Regions from separate parts of the Halopseudomonas sp. L-58 genome, predicted to be linked through region 2. Evidence: riboswitches for the same ligand, from Rfam matches in the RefSeq annotation. Region 2 holds a riboswitch; the other holds the start of a gene.

Region 1 (7,326 bases), on a different contig from region 2:
GTCACGCTGCAGCGCCTGCAGCACGTTGCTTTCCAGCTTGAGGCGCTGACGTGCCCGCTGCTGCATCGACTGATCGAATCGCTCGAAGCGCGCCTTGCCCGACTCCTTGGCACTGTAAAGCGCCAGGTCGGCGGCCTGCAGGGCATCCTCCAGCCCCTGCCCGGGCAGCAGCGGCGCAACACCAATACTGGCGCTGACCACCAGGCAACGCTCACCGAAACACAGCGGTTCGCGCAACGCGGCAAGTGCCCGGGTTGCGACCGTTTCTGCATCCTCGGCGCAGGCCAGATCATCCAGCAACATGACAAACTCGTCGCCGCCAAAACGGGCCAGTTGGTCCCCGGGCCGCAGGCAGCTGCGCAGCCGCTCGGCCACCAGCAGCAGAACCCGATCACCGGCGGCATGCCCGAGGCTGTCATTGATCAGTTTGAAACGATCCAGATCGATGAACAGCAAGGCCGCATGGCGCGCGCCGGGCCGGCTCAGTTGTGAGGCCGTGCGCTGCAACTGGATATTGAGTTGGTGGCGATTGATCAGTCCGGTCAACGGGTCATGCCGGGCGGCATGCTCCAGTTCGCGCTGAAAGCGCTGGCGCTCGCTGATATCGGTCTGCGAACCGGCCAGCCGCCGGCGCCCGGACAAGTCGACCTCAACCACGCCCCGGGTCAGCACCCACAGGTAGCTGCCGTCACTGCGACGCAGGCGGTATTCATGTCGAATCCACGGCGAGCCGCCCTGCAAATGCTGCTGGATAGCAGCCTGCAAGCCGGCCTGATCGTCCGGGTGAACGCGCTCGAACCAGTGCATGGAGCGCTGTCCGACCTGGGCCTGGGTCAAGCCAAGCATGCTGGCCCAGCGCTCGGAGACATAGAGCTGATCCTGCTGCAGATCCCAGTCCCAGATGCCATCGTTGGCGCCGCGCAAGGCATGGGCATACCGGGCTTCGCTGGCTTCCAGGGCACGATGCTCGGCATCGATGTAGGCGTCAGCGGCCAGGCTCATGTCAAAAAAGACAATCTTCAGCAGACTGTCGAAATCAGCCAGCCTTGACCGCTGCTCGACACTGAGATCGTCGAACCAGTTACCGAGCATGCGACTCAGGTACATCCGATACGCACCCAGATACCACTTCAGTTCGACACCGACCTGTTCGTGTATGTGCCCGATGCGCACACGCTCTTCCAGATAGCGCTGGTCAATCTCGCCACAGAACAGGCGACTGTAATAGCCCCGCTGACTATGCTTGAGGCGATCAACCAGCCCCTCGCCACGCAGAATCCCCCGTGTTTCAGGATACTGCTTCAAACGCTCGTACAGCGCTTCAACAAATTCGTGGCTGGCCTGCTCACCGAAACTGGCGATACGCCGCAATCGCTCCCCATCCGCGTTGCTCCAGTCGAGAAAATGCAAACGCTGTTGCAGGCCGCTGGCATCAAGCCCCAGTTTGTCGAATACCGGTTTAAGCACGGTTATCACGTCCATGGCGGTAATAAGGCAGCGCTCCAAAGGGCCGCCGACTGTTGTTATTCGTTTTTGCGCGGGCAACAAAAAAGGCGCTGGACTCCCGAGCTGTAAAAGCTCGGGAGTCCAGCGCCTTGTCTTTCAGGCCCTTGCGTCCTGACCGGCAAAGCCGTCTCGTTGGTCAGGGACCACGCTACCCTAGAGATCATCCTCTGACAAGCTTTGCAATAGCCCTTCCAGGCGATGACGCAACCCCGCCAGCTGCCGCGAACGGAAGGCATGGCGCGTCTGCTCCAGGGTGTCGATGGCATCCTCCAGGGCAAAACGCACGCGGCTGCGCTCGTTCAACTGCTCGGGAGCGAGCCAGCGGCACAATGGCGCGTCACTGCAATCCTGTGGCTGACAGATCAGCTCACAGTCAAGCCCGGCCTGCTTAAGCGCCTTGATAATCGGGTCACGCTGCGCCGTAGGTGCAGCAACAACCACCTTCGATTCGTCGGTCATGGCAGATCAGATAAATGATGAATTTGATGTCAAATTGTAATCAAGCACCGTCCCAAAGACACCACAAGAGTCAAAAAATCGCCGCCTTTGCTGATCTGAATCAATGCCGTCACGCTTCCGCCATTACACACACGCCGATTGACCGCCCCCGCCCCCTTGGGTAATGTTCAGCCGTTTGAACCATCCCGGATGAGGTAACGCATGGCCCGGAAGAAAACCGCCGCAGACTTCGAGCAGTCACTGGGCTCGCTGCAGGCACTGGTCGAGCGGCTGGAAAGCGCTGACCTCAGTCTGGAAGAGTCATTGAGTGCCTTCGAGCAAGGCGTCGCCCTGACCCGCGAATGCCAGCAGGCGCTCGCCCAGGCGGAACAGAAGGTCCAGCAACTGATCGAAAGCAATGGAGAGCTGAAGACAGAACCCTTTGACGGCACCAGCGAATGAGCCCATTCGGTCAGTATCTTGAGCAGTGTCAGCAACGCATCAACGCCTTCCTGAGCAATCAGCTGCATACCCCGCAACCCCGTCTTGATCGACTCTACAGTGCCATGCGCTACAGCGTGGTCATCGGCGGCAAGCGCATGCGCCCGCTACTGGCCTATGCCAGCTGCGAGGCTGCCGGTGGCGAGTTGGCCCGGGCAGATCACGCGGCAGCAGCGGTGGAGCTGATCCATGCCTACTCGCTGATTCACGACGACCTGCCGGCCATGGACAACGATGACCTGCGCCGCGGCCAGCCTACCTGCCACCGCGCCTTCGACGAGGCGACCGCGATCCTCGCCGGTGACGGCTTGCAGGCGCTGGCCTTCGAACTGCTCGCCAGCGCGCCGGACTGCCGCCCGGATACCCGTCTGCAGATGGTCAGCCTGCTGGGCCACGCCGCCGGACCGCAGGGCATGGTCGGCGGACAGGCGATTGATCTTGGTGCGGTCGGCGAGAAACTCGACCAGACCACCCTGGAAACCATGCATCGACACAAGACCGGCGCCCTGATTCGCGCCAGCGTGCAACTGGGCGCACTGGCCAGCGAGCGTCTAGATAACGAGCAGTTGGCAGCCCTTGGCAGCTACGCCGATCACGTCGGCCTGGCGTTCCAGGTGCAGGACGACATTCTCGATATCGAAAGCGATACCAGCGTGCTCGGCAAACAGCAGGGCGCCGACCTGGCCCGCGACAAGCCGACCTACCCGGCACTGCTCGGGCTGGACGGTGCCCACCGTCTGGCTGCCGAGCTGCGCGACCAGGCGCTCAGCGCAGTCGCAGGCTTCGGCCCCGCAGCAGAGCGCTTGCGCCAGCTGGCTGACTACACCGTTCAGCGCCGCTTCTGAGATAGCCCTGCGTGCAGTTGGGCTATCGGCCTGCATCGGTTAAACTGCGCCCTTGTTTTCCCGCCACCGACGTTGGCACCCAGAGCCTTGTTTGATGCCCAGCACTTTCCACGAAATCCCGCTCCATCGCCCCAGCACGCCGCTGCTGGACCGTATCGACGATACCGAGTCGCTGCGTGCGCTTGACGAAAGCCAGCTGCCCGAGCTGGCCGATGAGCTGCGGGCATTTCTGCTCTGGAGTGTCGGCCAGACCGGCGGGCATTTCGGCGCGGGGCTGGGCGTCATCGAACTGACCATCGCCCTGCACTACGTCTATCACACGCCGGACGACCGCCTGCTGTGGGACGTTGGCCATCAGGCCTACCCGCACAAGATTCTCACCGGCCGCCGCGAACAGATGGCCAGCCTGCGCCAGAAGAACGGCCTGGCCGCCTTCCCGCGGCGCAGCGAAAGCCCCTACGACACCTTTGGCGTCGGCCATTCCAGCACCTCGATCAGCGCCGGCCTGGGCATGGCCATCGCTGCCGGGCTGCAGGGCCTGGATCGCCGCACCGTTGCCGTGATCGGCGACGGCGCGCTGACCGCGGGCATGGCCTTTGAAGCGCTCAACCACGCCTCGGAAGTCGAAGCCAACATGCTGGTTGTGCTGAACGACAACGACATGTCGATCTCGCGCAATGTCGGTGGGCTGTCCAACTACCTGGCCAAGATCCTGTCCAGTCGCACCTACTCGCACATGCGCGAGGGCAGCAAGAAGGTCCTGTCCAAGATTCCGCCGGCCTGGGAGCTGGCACGCAAGACCGAAGAACACGCCAAGGGCATGCTGGTGCCGGGCACCCTGTTCGAGGAGCTGGGCTGGAACTACATCGGCCCGATCGACGGGCACGACCTGCCTACGCTGGTACGCACCCTGAAGAACATGCGCGAGCTCAAGGGCCCGCAGTTCCTCCACGTGATCACCCAGAAGGGCAAGGGGTTTTCCCCCGCCGAGGCCGACCCGATCGGCTACCACGCCATCACCAAGCTGGAGCCCAAGGCCCCGAGCAACGGCGTCAGCAAACCGAAATTCTCGAACATCTTCGGCCAGTGGCTGTGCGACATGGCCGAGCAGGACGAGCGCCTGATCGGCATTACCCCGGCCATGAAGGAAGGCTCGGACCTGATTGCCTTCTCCGAGCGTTTCCCCAGGCGCTACTTCGACGTCGCCATCGCAGAGCAGCATGCCGTCACCCTCGCTGCGGGCATGGCCTGTGAAGGCGCCAAGCCGGTGGTTGCCATCTATTCGACCTTCCTGCAGCGCGGCTACGATCAGTTGATCCACGACGTTGCGGTGCAGAATCTGGACGTGCTGTTTGCCATCGACCGCGCCGGCCTGGTTGGCGAGGACGGCCCGACCCACGCCGGCAGCTTCGACCTGTCGTACCTGCGCTGCCTGCCGAACATGCTGATCATGGCGCCGGCCGACGAGAACGAGACCCGCCAGATGCTGACCACCGGCTACCTGCACGAAGGCCCGGCGGCTGTGCGCTATCCGCGTGGTACCGGCCCGGGCGTGCCCATCGATCCGACGCTGGAGCCGCTGCCGATCGGCAAGGGCGTACTTACCCGCCGGGGCGAAAAGGTTGCCATCCTCTGCTTCGGCACCCTGCACCAGCAGGCCAGCAAGGCTGCCGAGGCACTGAATGCGACCGTTGCCAACATGCGCTTCGTCAAGCCGCTGGACACCCAGTTGATTGCGGAGCTGAGCGACAGCCATGAGCTGCTGGTGACCGTCGAGGAGAACGCCGTCATGGGCGGCGCCGGCAGCGCGGTCAACGAATGGCTGCTGGCCCAGGATATCAGCCTGCCGGTGCTCAACCTCGGCCTGCCCGATATCTACGTCGAACACGCCAAGCCCGCTGAAATGCTGGCTGAGTGCGGTCTGGACGCTGCCGGTATCGAAGCGGCCATTCGCGCCCGCCTCGACCGTTTGTAAGAGCCTGCCTCTGGCAGGCTTGACCCACCCCGCCGAAAAGCCTAGAGTCCGCCTCACTTCCAGTCGCCTGGGTGTCCGGCCTGCAGTGCAGTCCGGGTGAAACGGGAAGTCGGTGAGAATCCGACACTGCCCCCGCAACGGTAAGGAGTCGCAGGCCAGCCCTGCCAGCATCATCGAAAATGCCACTGTGCTCTGCATGGGAAGGCGATGATGTGTTGATTCCAAGTCCGGAGACCGGCCCAGCGCGAGTACAGCCACGGCAATGCCGTGCGACTGTCTGCTGAGGTGTCGCGGAGGGCGTCACCGGTCAGCGTGCAGCCGCCGCGCGGTGGCCTGCCTTCTGACTTCCCGCCCTCCTCAAAAGCCGAACTTTTGAGGAATCTATGTACAAGTCACTGCTGATCATTCCGGGCCTGCTGGCCTGTGCCGTTGCCCAGGCCAACGACGCGCTGTCACTCGCCGATACCGTCGTTACCGCCTCCCGCCAGGTCGAAAGTCGCAGCGAAAGCAGCGCGGCCAGCACCGTCTTTACCCGGGCAGATATCGACCGTCTGCAGCCCAACAGCGTGACCGACCTGCTGCGTCGTGTGCCCGGCCTGTCGATCACCACCAACGGCGGCCTCGGCAGCTTGAGCGGCATTTCCCTGCGCGGCACCAACGTCACTCAAACGCTGGTTCTGATCGACGGTCAGCGGATCGCCAGCGCCAGCGCAGGCCAAGCCAGTCTGGAATTCATCAGCGTCGATCAAATCGAGCGAATTGAGGTGATCCGCGGCCCACGCTCAGCCATCTACGGCTCCGACGCCATCGGCGGCGTGGTACAGATTTTCACCCGCCAGGGCCGTGACGGGCTTGATGCGCGCGTCAAGCTCGGCGTCGGCAGCAACCAGACCTTTACCCGCGATCTGGCACTTTCCGGCGGCAACGGCCAGACCCGCTTTGCGCTGGGCGCCAGTCTGAACGAAACCGACGGCATCAATCGTACGACCAATAGCGTCGGTGGTGATCGCGACGAAGACGGTTATCGCAATCGCGCGTTCAACGCTAGCCTGACCCACAACTTCACCGACGATGTTGAAGCCGGCATCCGCCTGCTGGAGCAGACTGGCAGCACCGAGTACGACCTGCTCGGCGACCCGGAAGATGACTTCAGCCTGAGCACCGCGGCAGCACACGTTCAATGGCAGGTCAGCAGCCTGTGGCGTACCCGCCTGGAAGTCGGCCACGCCGAAGACCGCCGTGACACCCGCTCCAGCGTATTCCCCTCGTCATACGACACCTACCGCGACTCCGCCAGCTGGCTCAACAACCTGAGCATAAATGATGCCCATAACCTGCAGCTGGGGCTGGACTGGTACGAGGATCGCATGCGCACTGACGGTGCCTTCACCGACGATGAGCGCTACAACCAGGCTGCGTTTGCCCAATACCGTTTCAACGGTGAGCAGGTCAGCGCCGAACTGGGTATGCGTCATGACGACAATGAACAGTTCGGCAGCGAAAACACCTTCAACGGCGCGCTGATCTTTGCCCTGAGCAACAACCAGCAACTGGTTGCGTCGTACAGCGAGGGCTTCCGCGCGCCGACTTTCAACGACCTTTACAACGCCTGGGGCTCCAATCCGAACCTGCGTCCGGAAAGCTCAAAGAGCTACGAGCTGCAATGGCGCGGCCAGTTTGACACCACCACGCTTCAGGCGTCTGCCTACCGTATGGATATCGACGACCTGATCCTGCTGGACAGTTTCTGGATTCCACAAAATATCAGCGAAGCACGCATCAACGGCCTGGAACTGTCTGCCGAGCGCGACATCCTCGGCTGGTACACCGTCGCATCCGCTACCTGGCTGGACCCGCGCGACCGCAGCACCGGTCAGCTGCTGCCACGCCGTCCCAAGCGCCTGCTGAGCATCGACAGCGATCGCCAGTTCGGCGACTTCGGCATCGGCTTCAGCCTGGTGGCCAACAGCACCCGCTACAACGACGCAGCCAATACCCAGAAGCTGTCCGGTTTCGGCACCCTGGAAGTACGCGGCAACTGGCTGATGAGCGACACCACCC
Region 2 (7,326 bases):
GGCCAAGCACTGTACTTGGGGCGGCAAAAATCTTGAGGGACACAGCGACAACATCCGGAATATCGATTTGGTCGTATCTGGCCATATCGGCTGTGAACGATGGGTAAGACACGGTAATCAGTTATGGATAGACACCATATTGCGAACGGGGAAACCAACCTTAATGAAGGCCCGTAGCTTGCTGGACCTATAACCGTCCCAGTGAGCCTTGCTTGGCTACGGGTTTTCGGGCGTTGGCGAGGCGGGTATATAGCCTGGCTGGGATTCGGTTTGTAGCAGCCACTGCATTTCCAGATACGCTTGTTGCATCTCACTCCGAAGCGACTCGATTTCATTCTGAGCCAATTGATAAGGCTGCGTGATCTGGTGCGGTGGAGTGCTTACTGCATGGGTAGACTTCATTACTCTATTGGTCATGCAAAGAACACTCCCATCTTGCCCAGCGCATTCCGTGCCGCTGATACACATGGAATGTAGTCTCCAGTGGAAGAGGCGTGGTTAAAGCTGTCGGCCTTTCCTGGGCAACTGACTGCTAGATGCTTCACGGCACCCGTTTTATACCTTACCTCCGACAATAGTAGGGAAAGCCAAGGTCTGAGGTCATCTGGGGTGGAGAGTGTGAATATTAAACCTTGGAATGACTCTTCAGCATCGCTGACCTGCCCATCTTTATCTTTCTTTTGTCGCAACCAATTGTATATCTCATAACGATCTCCAGCACCCCGCCGAGGAAGGCGAAGCAGTGGGCGTGGGAGCTCAGCCAGTCCGATAGCTTCTGTGAGCGGGTGGCTTCGGCGACGGTGTAACTGGAAGTGCCGAGCACGTCAACAAACACCTGCATCGGCTGGAACTCGCCGGTGTGACGGTCGATCACCGGCACCGTCTGTCCGCTGGCGTAGTCGACGAAACAGCTTCTCACCAGCGCGGTGCTCCTGACGTATCACCATGTCCAGCTTGCCAGCCTAGGCCCGGTAGTGCTCGCAGAACCAGCTGTACTTGAAGCCCTGAGGTTGTCCATACGGTACTCCTGCCAGAGCAGAGCTAGGGTCACGCCGGGACGGCGCAGCTCGGCATGTACCTTGGCCCAGTCAGGCATAGGCCGCTGTTCGCTGGATACTGCCGGGGCTGGTGGGAACAACTGCTGCTCCAGCTCGGTGTCGGACAGGGAGCAGGGCCAGGTCGGTGAGGCCGCTGGAGGTAAAGTGGTTGAGGTAGTCGCTGATGGTGGCACGACCGACCTGCACGCTGATCGCAATCTGAGGGGCCGATAGCTTGGCCTCAAACTTGAGGCGCAACACCTCTCGAATCTTACGCATGGATAAGCGCTCCACAGTGCCCCCTTTGCTTCGAAAAAGAGGTCAATGATAGTGAGTTAAGCCTGCGTAGCTGCCTGCCCGGAAAGGTGGCCGGATGAGCGTGGAATCCGCAGTGGTGATTTATCGATAAGGTTCTCTTGGCTGTCGGGATGGGCTGCTGCATACTGCGTGGCCTTTGTCAGGTCTGATCGCGCTCCATTAGGCAAGCTGCTCTTCCAGCCATCGTTGCGAGTGCCTGCCTCGATACCACAGGTGTTAAAAGTGACTAAAAATTAGTCACTAAAAACATGGGTTTCCGTGACCGTGACCAGATGATTGCCTTCAAGTGATCTCAATTTGCATCAGCCTGAAAAGCTGATGGGTTGGGATAAAATCCTTTAAAATCAATAGTTGTAAAATAAGGACGATTAACATTTTCTGGCTGGCACGGCCTGTCACGCCGGGGGTCGCGGGTTCGAGTCCCGTCCGCTGCGCCATTATTCAAGAAGCCCCAGTTCGCAAGAACTGGGGTTTTTTTGTGCCTGTTTTTCGGTCGCCTCGGTGCTAGCCCAGATGGCCGGGGTCAATTGGCTCGCCGTTCCAGGCATGCAGCCGCGCGCGGATATCTTCGAACATGGCGTCATATTCATGGTGCGCTTTCAGTGACATGAACTCCGGCGTCAACACCCCGTGGCGGCGCAGAATATGATCGATATTGCTGGCGAAGTTGAACGCCGTATCGCGTGGCAGCGAAAAGTGTTCGTGCACCTCGGCATCGTTAATCGTGCCATCGACGCTGAACTCGACTGCACGGCACTGGTCCGCGATGGTGTAGTGAATGTCGATGCTGAACCCGCTATCGCTGGGTAGCAGGCGCATACGGTTGATATGCAGGTGGCCCGGTTCAAACATGTCTTCCTCCTGGGCAAGGTGGGGACGCTCGACCAGTTATAGGCCTAATTGAGTGTCGGGGAAACTGTTGTGCTGAAAGCGTGGTGCATCCGACAGTCGTTTGGTAGGAGGCGCCGGGGGTATGCCGAGCCCGAGCTTGACAGGGCGGGAGGTGGCCACTACTCTCTGCCGCGCTTCAGGTGCCCTCCATCTCGAGGAGGGTGAAACTGGGAAGCCGGTGCGTCTGCCAGATCAGACAATTCCGGCGCTGCCCCCGCAACGGTAAGCGACGTCCGCCTATTTGGCGAGGCGCCTGATAAACGCCACTGTGCTCGATGCATGGGAAGGCTCAGGTCGCCGGACTCACGTCCACTCGCAAGCCCGGAGACCGGCCTGATGCCTTTCACGACAGTGCGGTGGGCGCTGTAGGTGTACGGCGTCTTCCGTTGTGTTCATGCCGTGTTCCTGCCGTCTCCGTCTGTCCCGATTCGACAATGTCGTACGGGTGGGTACGACGGAGCAACCACACAGCATGACTATTCCTGCACGCGCCCCTCTGGCGCTGGGCCTTATTGGCCTTTCTTCCCTTTCTTTCGCCGGCACCCTGGATCTCGGCAGTGATGTTGTCACTGCCACCCGCACCAGCCAGGCCAGCAGTATCGCAGCCACCACCGTGTTCGAGCGGACCGACATCGAGCGGTTGCAGGTCAATACCGCTGAAGAGCTGCTGCGCCGCGCGACCGGGGTCAACCTGATCAACAACGGCGGCCCGGGCAAAAGTACCTCGCTGCAGATTCGCGGCAGCAACGACAAACACGTGCTGGTGATGATCGACGGCGTGCGTATCGGCTCGGCGACCTCCGGCGTTGCCGCACTGCAGAACCTGCCGGTTGAGCAGATCGAGCGGATCGAGATCGTCCGCGGCCCGCGCTCCAGCCTGTATGGCTCCGAGGCCATTGGCGGGGTGGTGCAGATCTTCACCCGCAAGGGTGGTGATGGCCTGACGCCGTACTTCTCGACCACTGTTGGCAGTCGCCAGCATCGCGCCGCTACTGCCGGTGCGTCCGGTGGGAATGACAACGCCTGGTTCAACCTGGGTGTCAGCAGCCTGGATACCGAAGGCTATGATGCGCGCCCGTCGCGGGAAGTGGACCACGATGGTTACCGTGAGCTGTCGGCCAATCTGTCTGGTGGTTACCGGTTTGCCAACGGCTTGCTGCTGGATGCCAACCTGCTGCAGGTCGAGTCGCACAACGACTACGACTCCGGCAACAAGGCCAACGCCGACAGTGTGCTCAGCGCGTATGGCGTGCGCGCCAAATATTCTCCGGTGTCTTTCTGGGATGTGACGCTGCAGGTCGGCCACAGTGAGGACAAGAACGAGAACTTCAAGGGCAGCACCTTTGACACGCGTTATGACACGCGACGCGACAGTGCCAGCTGGCAGAACGATTTTGCCCTGAGCGAAAACCAGTTGCTCACCGTCGGTTACGACTGGCAGCAAGACAGCATCAGCAGCAGCGTCGATTACCCCGAGGACAGCCGCTACAACCACGGCCTGTTTGCCCAGTACCTGCTGCACGCCGGCCGTCACGAATGGCAGCTGGGGCTGCGCCACGACGACAACGAGGCTTACGGTGAGCACACCACCGGCAGTGTCGGTTACGGCTATGCGCTGACCGACAGCATCAGCCTGACCTCCAGCTATGGCACGGCCTTCAGCGCGCCGACCTTCAACCAGTTGTATTTCCCCGGTTACGGCAATCCAGCTATTCAGGCGGAAACCTCGCGCAACCTGGAAGTGGGCCTGCGTGGCCAGCACCGCTGGGGCAGCTGGTCGGCCAACGCCTTCCGCAATGATATCGACGACATGATTGCCAGTGTCCGCGTGGGTGGGGTGTCGATGGCCGAGAACGTCGACAAGGCGCGCATTACCGGTCTGGAACTGGAAGTGCTGACCCAGCAGCTGGGCTGGAGCTGGCAGGCCAACCTGACCCTGCAGGACCCTGAGAACCGCTCCAGCAGCGCTGATGACGACCTGCTGCTGCGCCGCGTGCCGGAGCAAATCTTCAACCTGGATGTCGACCGCCGCTTCGGCCGTATCGGCCTGGGGGCGAGTGTTCATGCTGAGGGGCGGCGCTGGGACAACGCCACCAACACCAGCGACCTGCATGGCTACAACACGGTTGAGCTGCGGGCCGAGTATTGGCTCAGCCATGCCTGGCGCGTTCAGGCGCGGGTCAGCAACCTGTTCGACAACGAGTATGAAACCGCCGCGACCTACACGCAGCCGGGCCGCGCTGGGTACCTGACCCTGCGTTATCAGCCGCTGTAATCGCGTTGTTTGACTGGCGCCGCCGTTCGCGGCGGCGCCCTGAATAAAAAGCCGGGCAGTGCCCGGCACTGACGTTTGGATAAACCGCAAAGGAGAAAGGCTGTGCTGAAAACCTCGAAACATACCCAACTGGTGGTTGGCGCGCTGCTGCTGGCGCTGATGATCATGACGCGCGGTAGCCACTTCCCGCAGCTCAACCTGCCAAGCGCCTCCTGGGCGGTGTTTTTCCTGGTCGGCGTGCTGCTGCGCCCGGTTTGGGCCTACCCGCTGTTCTTTGCAGTCGCTTTTGCAGTGGACGTGATGACGGTCGGCTGGGTAAATGCCGGTCACCACTGCATGACTATCGCCTACTGGGCGCTGCTGCCCGGTTACGCCGCACTCTGGTTCGGCGGCCGGATGTACGCTGGCTGGCACCGTGACCAGGCTTCTTCGCTGCTGGTTCTGGTGCCGACCATGATGCTCAGTGCGCTGGTCTGTCAGGTCTTCACCAGCGGCGGCTTCTACTGGTTCTCCGGCCGCTACGCCGAACCGACCTTCGCCGGCATGATCGAGCGCCTGGCCCATTACTACCCGTCCTACTTGAGCACTATGGCCGCGTACGTTGCTGTGGCGGTGGTTCTTTACGTGGGCGCGCGCAGCGCCGCTGCGCTGTTCGGTAACGCGAGCCAGCGCGCATGAGTGAGTCTGCCGAGCGCGATCAGCGCCACCGCGAGCGCATGCAGCGCAAGAAGCAGGTGGTCGATCAGAAAATCGCCCAGGCACCCGACGAGCGCGGTGTGCTGCTGGTGCTGACCGGCAATGGCAAGGGCAAGAGCAGCTCCGGTTTCGGCATGGCTGCTCGGGCGCTGGGACATGGTCTGCGTGTCGGCATCGTGCAGTTCATCAAGGGCGCGCGCAGCACCGGTGAGGAGACCTTCTTCCGGCGCTTTCCCGATGAGGTGCGCTATCACGTCATGGGCGCCGGCTTCACCTGGGAAACCCAGGATCGGCAGGACGATATCGCCAAGGCCGAGGCCGCCTGGGCCGTTGCAGTCAAGCTGATGCGCGATCCACAGGTCGCGCTGGTGCTGCTGGACGAGCTGAATATCGCGCTGAAATACGGTTACCTGCAGCTCGATCAGGTGATTGCCGATATTCAGGCGCGACCGGCGCATCAGCATGTGGTGGTCACCGGACGCGGTGCGCCACCGGCGCTGGTTGAAGCAGCCGATACCGTGACGGAGATGGGCATGACCAAACACGCCTTCAAGGCGGGTATCAAGGCGCAGAAGGGGGTGGAGTTTTGACCGCGCGTAGCTGTCCGGCGATGCTGATCGCCGCGCCTGCCTCGGGGCAGGGCAAAACCACGGTAACCGCCGCGCTGGCGCGCCTGCACAGCCGGCAGGGCCGCAAGGTGCGGGTGTTCAAATGTGGCCCGGACTTTCTCGATCCGATGATTCTGCAGGCCGCCAGTGGTGCGCCGGTATATCAGCTGGACCTTTGGATGGTGGGTCTTGAGCAGTCGCGTCGGCTGCTCTGGGAAGCGGCGGCCGAGGCTGATCTGATCCTGATTGAAGGGGTTATGGGGCTGTTCGACGGTACGCCCTCTGCGGCCGACCTTGCCCGTGAGTTTGGCGTGCCGGTACTGGGCGTGATCGATGGCTCCGGCATGGCGCAAACCTTTGCGGCAATGGCCTGGGGACTGGCGAACTTCCAGCCGGATCTCGGCTTTGCCGGGGTGCTGGGCAACAAGCTCGGCAGCGTGCGTCATGGCGAGATTCTGCGCGACAGCCTGCCAGACAGCCTGCACTGGTATGGCGGCCTGCCCAGGTCGACAGATATGGAACTGCCCAGCCGGCATCTCGGTCTGGTGCAAGCGGCAGAGTTGCCGGACCTGCTGGCACGGCTGGATGCCGCGGCCGATGCGCTGGAGCAGAGCAGTGGCGCACCCCTGCCGGAACCGGTGAGCTTCCCGGTGCCGAGTGCCGAGGCACTGCAGCCGCTGTTGGCGGGTGTGCGTATCGGAGTGGCGCGAGACCAGGCCTTTGCCTTTGTCTATCAGGCCAATCTGGCGCTGCTGCAGGCAATGGGCGCCGAGCTGATCTTCTTCTCGCCGCTGACCGACGAGACACTGCCGGAGGTGGACAGTGTGTATCTGCCCGGCGGCTATCCCGAGCTGCACGGCGATACGCTGGCTGGCAATGAGGCGATGGCGCAGGCGCTGCACGCGCATCACGCTGCGGGCAAGCCGCTGGTGGCCGAGTGCGGCGGCATGTTGTATCTGTTTGACGCTCTGACCGACCGTGATGGCGTGCAGCACCGCATGGCCGGCCTGCTGCCGGGCAAGGCGGTGATGCAGTTGCGCCTTGCCGCACTGGCGCTGCAGGAGGTGCGCTTGCCCGAGGGCTCGCTGCGCGGCCACACATTCCATCACTCGCTGCTGGATACCCGGCTGGAGCCGCTGGCTCAGGGCGAATGCCCTAACTACCGGCGCACCAGCGAAGCGGTGTTTCGCGACGGCCGACTGACGGCGTCCTACATCCATTTCTACCTGCCGAGTAATCCGCAGGCTGCGGCGGCGCTGTTCCGGCCATGACCCGGCACGCCTTTGACCCGCTGGAGCGTGACGCGGTGTACCGGGCCATTCGCGAGCGCCGCGACATGCGCCACTTTGCTGCGGGCGAGGTACCGGAGGAGCAACTGCTGCGGTTGCTGCAGGCCGCGCATCAGGCCCCGAGTGTCGGCCTGATGCAGCCGTGGCGCTTTGTGCGTATTACCCGTCAGGCGCTGCGCGAGTCGATCCATCAGTTGGTCGAGCAGGAACGG

The links. A riboswitch is a leader RNA that binds a small molecule or an ion and turns the genes downstream of it on or off. The one in region 2 is predicted to bind cobalamin.
Region 1: another riboswitch for cobalamin. It lies ahead of AC13EY_RS03965 (TonB-dependent receptor domain-containing protein); the one in region 2 lies ahead of btuB (TonB-dependent vitamin B12 receptor).

Annotation. Positions count from the first base shown of each region.
Region 1 covers NZ_JBSXON010000040.1:42,726-50,051, reverse strand. The annotation lists gene AC13EY_RS03990 (EAL domain-containing protein) at 1-1,467, opposite strand, end outside; gene AC13EY_RS03985 (hypothetical protein) at 1,660-1,965, opposite strand; gene AC13EY_RS03980 (exodeoxyribonuclease VII small subunit) at 2,167-2,406, shown strand; gene AC13EY_RS03975 (polyprenyl synthetase family protein) at 2,403-3,290, shown strand; gene dxs (1-deoxy-D-xylulose-5-phosphate synthase) at 3,385-5,265, shown strand; cobalamin riboswitch at 5,319-5,522, shown strand; gene AC13EY_RS03965 (TonB-dependent receptor domain-containing protein) at 5,649-7,326, shown strand, end outside.
Region 2 covers NZ_JBSXON010000075.1:161,714-169,039, reverse strand. The annotation lists gene AC13EY_RS15160 (metallophosphoesterase) at 1-193, shown strand, start outside; partial or broken gene AC13EY_RS15155 (IS21 family transposase) at 638-1,316, opposite strand; gene AC13EY_RS15150 (DUF5064 family protein) at 1,860-2,207, opposite strand; cobalamin riboswitch at 2,368-2,597, shown strand; gene btuB (TonB-dependent vitamin B12 receptor) at 2,719-4,521, shown strand; gene AC13EY_RS15140 (hypothetical protein) at 4,624-5,199, shown strand; gene cobO (cob(I)yrinic acid a,c-diamide adenosyltransferase) at 5,196-5,807, shown strand; gene AC13EY_RS15130 (cobyrinic acid a,c-diamide synthase CobB) at 5,804-7,096, shown strand; gene bluB (5,6-dimethylbenzimidazole synthase) at 7,093-7,326, shown strand, end outside.